DNA from 2 places in the Pseudomonas svalbardensis genome. Region 2 is predicted to be linked to the other one. Evidence: predicted binding sites of a transcription regulator. Region 2 holds the regulator's gene; the other holds the start of a gene.
The links. Region 2 encodes sigma-54, which starts transcription at its own class of promoters, with help from an activator protein. Its sites were predicted from a motif close to ANTGGCATNNANNTTGCTNT; they were not measured.
Positions count from the first base shown of each region.

Region 1: a site for sigma-54 is predicted at 1,507-1,526, ahead of flgB (flagellar basal body rod protein FlgB). Genes of this name have one in related genera too.

Region 1 is NZ_CP125619.1:4,749,218-4,754,333, reverse strand. It holds gene QFX16_RS21965 (chemotaxis protein CheV) at 1-395, shown strand, start outside; gene cheR (protein-glutamate O-methyltransferase CheR) at 442-1,269, shown strand; gene flgB (flagellar basal body rod protein FlgB) at 1,568-1,975, shown strand; gene flgC (flagellar basal body rod protein FlgC) at 1,979-2,422, shown strand; gene flgD (flagellar hook assembly protein FlgD) at 2,438-3,160, shown strand; gene flgE (flagellar hook protein FlgE) at 3,192-4,502, shown strand; gene QFX16_RS21935 (IS4 family transposase) at 4,556-5,116, opposite strand, start outside.
Region 2 is NZ_CP125619.1:1,006,653-1,011,768, reverse strand. It holds gene lptB (LPS export ABC transporter ATP-binding protein) at 1-505, shown strand, start outside; gene QFX16_RS04370 (RNA polymerase factor sigma-54) at 690-2,183, shown strand; gene hpf (ribosome hibernation-promoting factor, HPF/YfiA family) at 2,257-2,565, shown strand; gene ptsN (PTS IIA-like nitrogen regulatory protein PtsN) at 2,578-3,042, shown strand; gene rapZ (RNase adapter RapZ) at 3,045-3,902, shown strand; gene QFX16_RS04350 (HPr family phosphocarrier protein) at 3,918-4,193, shown strand; partial or broken gene QFX16_RS04345 (ZIP family metal transporter) at 4,201-5,095, opposite strand.

The DNA of each region.
Region 1 (5,116 bases), 2.6 Mb from region 2:
GAGTACTGACGGTCGATGACTCGTCGGTGGCGCGCAAGCAGGTGACCCGTTGCCTGCAGACGGTCGGTGTCGAAGTGGTGGCGTTGAACGACGGTCGGCAAGCGCTGGATTACCTGCGCAAGCTGGTCGACGAGGGCAAGAAGCCGGAAGAAGAGTTCCTGATGATGATTTCCGACATCGAGATGCCGGAGATGGACGGGTACACCCTCACGGCCGCGATCCGCAGCGACCCTCGCATGCAAAAGCTTCACATCATCCTGCATACTTCGTTGTCGGGTGTATTCAATCAGGCGATGGTCAAGAAAGTCGGTGCCGATGACTTCCTTGCCAAATTCCGTCCTGATGACCTGGCATCCCGGGTAGTCAACCGGATCAAAGCAGCAGACATCAGCTAGGGGCCTTTTGCCCCTAACGGTTAATACGATTTAAGAGGCGGCATCTTTGTCTACGGGTAATTTGGATTTCGAACAGTTCCGGGTCTTCCTGGAAAAAGCCTGTGGCATTTTGCTCGGTGAAAACAAGCAGTACCTGGTCTCGAGCCGTCTCAACAAACTGATGGAACAGCAAGGCATCAAGTCTTTGGGTGAGCTGGTCCAGCGCATCCAGACTCAGCCGCGCAGCGGTTTGCGCGAGATGGTGGTGGATGCCATGACCACCAACGAAACCCTGTGGTTTCGTGACACCTATCCGTTTGAAGTCTTGAAGAACAAGGTGTTGCCGGCAGCGATCAAGGCCGCCCCTGGCCAGCGTCTGCGGATCTGGTCTGCGGCCTGTTCGTCGGGTCAGGAACCGTATTCGCTGTCGATGTCGATCGATGAGTTCGAGCGCGTGAACATGGGCCAGTTGAAGATGGGCGTGCAGATCGTTGCCACCGACCTGTCCGGCACCATGCTGACCAACTGCAAGACCGGCGAGTACGACAGCCTGGCCATCGGCCGTGGCCTGTCACCCGAGCGCCTTCAACGTTACTTCGACCCGAAAGGGCCGGGGCGCTGGGCAATCAAGGCACCGATCAAGAGCCGGGTGGAGTTTCGCTCGTTCAACCTGCTGGACAGCTACGCGAGCCTCGGCAAGTTCGACATCGTGTTCTGCCGCAACGTGCTGATCTACTTCTCCGCCGAGGTGAAGAAGGACATCCTGTTGCGCATTCACAGCACGTTGAAGCCAGGCGGTTATCTGTTCCTCGGTGCTTCCGAGGCGCTGAACGGTTTGCCGGATCATTACCAGATGGTCCAGTGCAGCCCGGGGATCATTTACCAGGCGAAGTGATTCGTTGGCGTGATCAAAAAAACGGGAGTCCTCAGGGGCTCCCGTTTTTTTATGCCTGCTCAATCCCACCGCCCATCCCCTGTGGGAGCGAGCTTGCTCGCTCCCACAGGGTCAGGTGGTGTGCTCCAGATCGTGTGAAGCGGCAGAAAAGCGGCAGGCGGCGGAAATCGGTTGCCGCTTTTCTGGCATTGCCACGTTGCCACTGCCCGCAAAGCCCCGGTTTACGGGATTTTTTCAATTGGCACGACGCTTGCTATGTCCATGTTACGAAAAATCAGGTCACCCGAAGGTTTCCGACATGAGCATCAGCTTCGATAAAGCGCTCGGTATCCACGAACAAGCCCTGGGCTTCCGCGCTCAGCGTGCCGAAGTCCTGGCCAACAACATCGCCAACGCCGACACCCCAAACTACAAGGCTCGGGATCTGGACTTCTCGAAAGTGCTCGCCGCACAGAACGAGAAGACCAAGAGCGGATCTTTCGCCTTGAACATGACCAACAGCCGTCATATCGAAGCCGAAGGCCTGGGTAATGGCGACGAGTCGCTGCTGTATCGCACGCCGATGCAACCGTCGATCGACCAGAACACCGTGGACGCTCAGCTGGAACAGTCGAACTACGCGGAAAACGCGGTCAACTTCCAGGCCAGCTTCACCCTGCTCAACAGCAAATTCAAAGGGCTGGTGTCAGCCCTTCGTGGAGAGTAAGTCATGTCTCTAGCCAGTGTTTTCAACATTGCCGGTAGCGGCATGAGTGCCCAGACCACTCGCTTGAACACCGTCGCCAGTAACATCGCCAACGCCGAGACCGTCTCGTCGAGCATCGACCAGACCTACCGTGCACGGCACCCGGTGTTCGCCACCATGTTCCAGGGCGGCCAGAGCGGCGGCAGCGACTCGCTGTTTCAGAACCAGGATGCGGCCGGTCAAGGCGTGCAAGTGCTGGGCGTGGTCGAAGACCAGAGCAACCTTGACGCGCGCTACGAGCCGAACCATCCGGCGGCCGACGCCAAGGGCTACGTCTACTACCCGAACGTCAACGTGGTGGAAGAAATGGCTGACATGATTTCCGCGAGCCGTTCGTTCCAGACCAACGCCGAAATGATGAACACCGCCAAAACCATGATGCAGAAGGTCCTGACCCTCGGTCAGTGATAAGGGGCGACTCAGATGAGTGTTACCGATACCACCAGTGGCATTAGCCTCAAGGACATCCTGGCCAACTCCTCGATCAAGACCAACACCAGTGCCGACGGCCTGGCGGCGGCAACGAACAGCGCCACCGGCAAAAAGGCCCTGGGCAAGGATGCGTTCATGCAGTTGCTGGTAACGCAGCTGAAAAACCAGAATCCGCTGGAACCGCAGGACAACGGCGAGTTCGTCGCCCAGTTGGCCCAGTTCAGTAGCCTGGAAGGCATCACCACGCTCAACGACACCGTCAGTGGCCTGGCGAGTAATTACAACTCGTCCCAGGCGTTGCAGGCGTCGTCGCTGGTCGGGCGCTCGGTTATTGCACCGGCCGACAAGTCGGTGGTCGATACCTCCAAGAGTTTCACCGGCACCATGGCCGTACCGGCGTCGGTGGACCCGGTCAAGGTCAAGATCACCGATGCCGATGGCAAGGTTGTCCGCACCATCGATCTGGGCAGCCAGAAAGCCGGTACTTCCACTTTCATCTGGGACGGCAAAAACGACGCAGGCGAAGTGGCCAAGGCGGGTACCTATACCTTCGGCGCTACGGCGACCTACGACGGCAAGGCGACCTCGCTGGTGACGTACCTGCCGGCAACGGTCAACAGCGTGACCATCAGCCAGACCGGCGGTGAGTTGATGCTCAACCTGGCCGGGCTGGGCAGCATCGCCCTGTCCAAAGTGCAAACCATTGGTATGTAGAGCCGACTAACACGGCACAAAGGAGTGGAATATGTCTTTCAATATCGGCCTTAGCGGTCTCTATGCAGCCAACAAACAACTGGACGTGACCGGCAACAACATCGCCAACGTCGCGACCACCGGTTTCAAATCGTCCCGTGCGGAATTCGAAGACGTGTACTCGGCTACCAAGCTGGGTTCCGGCAGCAAAACCATCGGTAACGGCGTGCGCCTGGCCAACGTTTCCCAGCAGTTCACCCAGGGCGACGTCAACAACACCGGCAACGTGCTGGACATGGGCATCAACGGTTCCGGCTTCTTCGTGCTGAGCGAGAATGGTTCGATGTCCTACACCCGTGCCGGTACGTTCAAGGTCGACAAGGACGGTTACGTCACCAATAGCGATGGCTCTGCGCGTCTGCAGGGTTATGGCGTGGATGCCAATGGCAAGATCCTCAATGGCGTGTTGACTGACCTGCGCGTCGATACTTCGAACCTGGCGCCAAAAAACACCTCCACGGTTTCGTCGACGATCAACCTGAACTCCACAGCTCCCATCATCAACCAGACTACCAATCCGTTTGACCCGTCCAAGGAAGCGTCCTTCACCAAGCAGTTCAGTACCCCCATTTACGATACCCAGGGTAACAAGCACGTCATGGACCAATACATGGTCAAGACGGGTGACAACACCTGGAAGACCTACACCCTGATCGAGGGTCGCAACCCGGATGGCAGCGATCCTACTCTTGCCGCTTCCCTTCCGGTCGCTTCGACCATGGCGTTCGATTCGTCAGGCAAACTGGTTTCCGTCACCACTCCTGCCACCCCTACGCCGATTGTCAGTCCTGACCTGAAGGTTACGGGCTGGATTCCGGGTACCGTGACCAATGGCGTGTGGACAGCCAACGGCGCTGCCTCCGGCGTCGTTACGGTCTCCATGGACAAAACCACGCAGTACAACGCTGACACCGCGCGTTCGATTCCTTCGCAGAACGGCTACGCCACCGGCCAGATCACCAACCTGACCATCGACACCAGCGGTATCATGCTGGCCAACTTCAGCAACAGCCAGACCAAGGCCATCGGCCAGATCTCGCTCGCCAGCTTCACCAACGAACAAGGTTTGCAACCGGTAGGCGGCACCAGTTGGAAAGAAACCTATTCGTCGGGTATCCCGGGCTACGATGCGCCGAACACCGGTACCTTGGGCGAGATCCACTCCAACTCTCTGGAAGAGTCCAACGTCAACCTGACCAATGAACTGGTCGACCTGATCAAGGCGCAGAGCAACTACCAGGCGAACGCCAAGACCATTTCCACCCAAAGCACCATCATGCAGACCATCATTCAGATGACCTGATGCGGGTTAGCTGAAAGCGCTGCACAAAGAGCCCCTCAATCGAGCAATGCTGTTCACTTAAGCGGAGCAGCCTTGCGGTTAACCGGATACCGGGTTTTTGACATCTTCACCGCCCTAGGCCTCGCAGGCCTGGGGCGTTTTGCTATGAAGAGCACACCAATGCTGCCGCGAAGCTCGTCCAGGCGTCTTGGCGTGTGTGAGGGCGAGACCGCTCCGGCCATGACCACCAGATGGCTGGCGATGTGCTGACAGGCAAACTTGAAACTCACCTCGCTGGGAGCCCGCTTATGAGCTACAGCCGCCTGACTGGCTTCTCGACGCACTACGTTATAAGCCAGTAACAGCCCCCATAATTCTTGATACACCAGGTCTACAGTCTTGCTGCGAAGGGTCAAGGCATTGTCTTGCATTGAGCTTTTGATATCCCTGAAACCCAGTTCGATTTCCCATCGCTCGTGATAAAGGGTGGCGACCTGCTCAGCGCTAAAGTGCGAGGCTGGCAGGGAGGTGAAGACGGTTTTTTCTTTCCCGGCGACCTCGTAGGTGACCGCCCGTACTTGCCAGTACTCAGGCAACAGTGGGTTCTTTTTACGCGCTTGCTGCGAGACCTTCAT
Region 2 (5,116 bases):
TCGTGCGAAGGCCGGTATCGGCTATCTTCCGCAAGAAGCCTCGATCTTCCGCAAACTCTCGGTAGCCGACAACATCATGGCGATCCTCGAGACCCGCAAGGAACTCGACAAGGCCGGTCGTCGCAAAGAGCTGGAAAGCCTGCTGCAGGAATTCCATATCAGCCACATCCGCGACAACCTCGGGATGAGTCTGTCCGGTGGTGAACGCCGCCGCGTGGAAATCGCCCGGGCACTCGCTACCAACCCGAAATTCATCCTGCTCGACGAACCATTCGCCGGCGTGGACCCGATTTCGGTGGGCGATATCAAACAGATCATCTATCACCTCAAGGCCAAGGGCATTGGCGTGCTGATCACTGACCACAACGTCCGTGAAACCCTGGATATCTGCGAAACCGCCTACATCGTCAACGATGGCCAACTGATCGCCGAAGGTGACTCTGCCACCATCCTGGCCAACGACCTGGTCAAGGAAGTGTATCTGGGCCATGAGTTCCGCCTGTAAGCACTGAGGTGTCTGGCTGGTTGCTCGGGCGCTTGTCTCGATAAAAAATCAACATTTTTTTATTGTTACAGCGCTCTAGGCAAACGCTGCAGTTTCGGGCATATAATTTGCTTATGTTTGGCGCTCCGGCGCCCTGTAGTGGATGGCGCATGTGCGCCGGCGAATAAGGTGTTAAGCCCCTGCCATGAAACCATCGCTAGTCTTGAGAATGGGCCAGCAGCTGACGATGACACCGCAGCTGCAACAGGCCATCCGCCTGCTCCAATTGTCGACCCTGGACCTGCAACAGGAAATCCAGGAGGCCCTGGAGTCCAATCCGATGCTCGAACGCCAGGAAGAAGGCGACGACTTCGATAACGCCGACCCCTTGGCCGACAAAGCCGAACAGCCACCCAACGCCGATGTTTCGGAACCCTCCTACCAGGAAACCGCTCCGACGGTGGACAACCTCGAGGAAGGCGACTGGAACGAGCGGATTCCCAACGAACTGCCCGTCGACACCGCGTGGGAAGACGTCTACCAGACCAGCGCCAGCAGCCTGCCGAGTAACGATGACGACGAGTGGGATTTCACCACCCGTACATCGGCCGGCGAAAGCCTGCAAAGCCACTTGCTGTGGCAACTGAACCTGGCACCGATGTCCGACACTGATCGCCTGATTGCCGTGACCCTGATCGACTGCATCAACAATCAGGGTTACCTGGACGAAACTCTCGAGGAGATTCTCGAAGCCTTCGATCCGGAACTGGACATCGAACTGGACGAAATCGAAGCCGTCCTGCACCGCATCCAGCAATTCGAACCCGCTGGCATCGGCGCCCGTAATCTGGGCGAATGCCTGCTGCTGCAATTGCGTCAGTTGTCCGCCAAGACGCCTTGGCTGGTCGAGGCCAAACGCCTGGTCACCGATTACATCGACCTGCTCGGCAGCCGCGACTACAGCCAGCTGATGCGTCGCATGAAGCTCAAGGAAGATGAACTGCGCCAAGTGATTGAATTGGTCCAGAGCCTCAACCCGCGCCCAGGCTCGCAAATCGAGTCCAGCGAAGCCGAATACGTCGTTCCCGACGTGATCGTACGCAAGGACAACGAGCGCTGGCTGGTGGAACTGAACCAGGAATCCGTGCCGCGCCTGCGGGTCAATGCTCAATACGCCGGTTTCGTGCGCCGCGCCGACACCAGCGCCGACAACACCTTCATGCGCAATCAGTTGCAAGAGGCCCGCTGGTTCATCAAGAGCCTGCAAAGCCGCAACGAAACCCTGATGAAAGTAGCCACTCAGATCGTCGAGCATCAGCGCGGTTTTCTTGAATACGGCGACGAAGCCATGAAACCGCTGGTCCTGCATGACATCGCCGAAGCGGTGGGCATGCACGAGTCGACGATTTCTCGGGTGACCACGCAAAAGTTCATGCATACCCCTCGGGGTATATATGAACTGAAATACTTTTTCTCGAGCCACGTCAGCACCTCAGAGGGCGGTGAATGCTCGTCCACGGCGATCCGCGCGATCATCAAAAAACTGGTTGCCGCGGAAAATCAGAAAAAGCCGTTGAGTGACAGCAAGATCGCTGGTTTACTGGAGGCACAAGGCATTCAGGTGGCTCGCCGCACCGTCGCCAAGTACCGCGAATCCCTCGGGATCGCGCCTTCGAGCGAACGCAAGCGGTTGATGTAGAGCCACGCCACAGCGTTCCAGTGGCAGGCATTTCTGCCTGCCGCTTTATGCACTGGCAACGAAGGAGAGCTGTATGCAAGTCAACATCAGTGGACACCAACTGGAAGTGACCGAACCTCTTCGCACCTACATCGGCGAAAAACTCGAACGATTAGAGAGGCATTTCGACAAGATCACCAACGTGCAAGTCACGATGACGGTCGAAAAGCTCAAGCAGAAAATCGAAGCCACGCTGCATATTCCCGGCAATGAAGTGGTCGCAAACGCGGAGCATACCGATATGTACGCGGCGATCGACGCACTGACCGACAAGCTGGATAAACAACTCAAAAAGCATAAGGAAAAGACCCAAAGCCTCCTCCAGGGCGCGACCGGTCGTTAACACTCCCAACCCATGATCCGACTTGAAAGCATCCTGACCCCCGGCCGTTCCCTCGTGAACGTGCCGGGCGGCAGTAAAAAGAAAGCCCTCGAGCAAATTGCCAACCTTATCCACAAAGAAGTGCCGGATCTGGAGATGCAAGATGTCTTCGAGGCTCTGATTGCCCGTGAAAAACTTGGCTCAACCGGTTTTGGCAACGGCATCGCCATTCCCCACTGCCGCCTGAAGGGCTGCACCTCGCCCATCAGTGCCCTGATGCACCTTGATGCACCCATCGATTTCGACGCCATCGACGGCGCCCCGGTTGACCTGCTGTTCGTTCTGCTGGTCCCGGAAGCCGCTACCGATGCGCACCTGGAGTTACTGCGCCAGATCGCCAGCATGCTCGACCGCAAGGAAGTGCGCGAAAAACTGCGCAGCGCCCCGAGCAATGAAGCCTTGTATCAGGTTGTCCTGGACGAGCAAAACGGTCATTAATCATGCGCTTGATCATCGTCAGTGGCCGCTCCGGCTCAGGTAAAAGTACCGCACTCGATGTTCTCGAGGACAACGGCTACTACTGCATCGACAACCTGCCCGCCGGCCTGCTGCCGGAACTGGCCGAACGCGCGTTGATTCACACCGAGCTGGCGCAACCGCTGGTTGCCGTATCGATCGATGCGCGTAACTTGCCGAGTCACTTGTCGCGGTTTCCCGAACTGCTGGAAGAAGTACGCAGCCGGCATATACAGTGTGATGTGCTTTATCTGGACGCCGACGAAGAAACCTTGCTCAAACGCTTCTCGGAAACCCGCCGTCGCCACCCGCTGAGCAATGCCAATCGCTCGCTGGCCGAGGCCATCAACGATGAGACCGCCCTGCTCGGGCCGATTGCCGACCTCGCCGATCTCAAAGTAAACACCACCAACCTGAACCTGTATCAGCTGCGGGATACCATCAAGCTCCGCCTGCTGAACCAGCCGGAACCCGGTACGGCGTTCCTGGTGGAGTCTTTCGGCTTCAAGCGTGGCATGCCGGTGGACGCTGACCTGGTGTTCGACGTGCGCTGCCTGCCGAACCCTTACTGGAAGCCAGAGTTGCGCGATCAATCCGGGCTCGACCAACCGGTTGCCGAGTACCTGGCGGCACAGCCGGACGTCGAAGAGATGTTCCAGGACATCTCCACCTACTTGTTCAAGTGGCTACCACGCTTTGCCGCCAGCAACCGCGCTTATGTCACCATTGCCATTGGCTGCACCGGCGGCCATCACCGCTCAGTCTACCTGACCGAACGTCTAGGCCAGGCCCTGCAAAAAACCCTGAAGAACGTCCAGGTTCGCCACCGCGACCTCAGCTAAAGGATTCACACCGCGATGCCTGCTCTGGAAATTGAAATCATCAACAAGCTGGGCCTGCATGCCCGCGCTTCTGCAAAATTCGTTGGCGTCGCCGGTGAGTTCAAGGATTGCACGATCAGAGTAGGACGCACGCCGGAATCCACGGTCGACGGAAAAAGCATCATGGCAATGATGATGCTCGCTGCGGGCAAGGGCACCAAAATCCACCTGAGCACCGAAGGTGAACAGGCTGATGAGGCGCTGCAGGCATTGGTGAATTTGATCAATGACTACTTCGGCGAAGGCGAATAACGCTCGCCTAAGCGAGCGCTGTATCCATCACCATCATCAAGCAAAACCCGATCAGCAACCCAAGACTTGCAAGCTTGTCGTGACCATTGCGGCGCGACTCGGGGATGACTTCATGGGTGACCACCAGCAACATTGCCCCGGCCGCCAGTGCCAACCCCAAGGGCAACAACAATTCGGCCAGGCTCACTAGCCAGGCACACAACAACGCGAAGACCGGCTCGACCAACCCTGACGCAGCACCAATCAGGAACGCCTTGACCCGCGACATCCCTGCCCCGGCCAATACCAGCGCGATCACCAGACCTTCCGGCACATCCTGCAAGGCGGATGCCCATGGCCAGACTATCGGCGTCAGGCATGCCACCCCCCGCCGACACTCCGACCGCCATGCCTTCGGGGATATTGTGGGCAATGATCGCAAACACAAACAACCAGATTCGCGTCGGGATGACCGGTCGCTCCAGCGTGCCTACGAGCATTTCCGGCGACGCACCTGACACCTTGCGATCAACCAGGAACAATCCGAACGCACCCAGCATGATGCCGAAACTGATCAGTCCGCTGGCCGCCCAAGGCGTCAGCCCCAGGTTTTCAGCGGCAGAGATCCCCGGAACGATCAACGAAAACGCTGTCGCCGCGAGCATTACCCCGGCCCCGAAGCCGAGCAGCGTATCGCTGACCGTCTGGGGCATCCGTCGAATTACCAGCACGGGCACCGCGCCCAAGGCAGTGCCCAAAGCGCAGATCGCCCCGCCTTGCAGCGCGCGCAGCAGTTTCGGCTCGAGGTCCAGCCACGCTAAGCCTTGGGCAACCAATAACGTCATGCCTGCCAGCAGTAACAGCGATCCGAATGCGTAACGAAACATTCGTCCACTTCCGATCGCCAGTGTTTCAGTGCCCATAGCTAGCCTTGGATTGTTTTT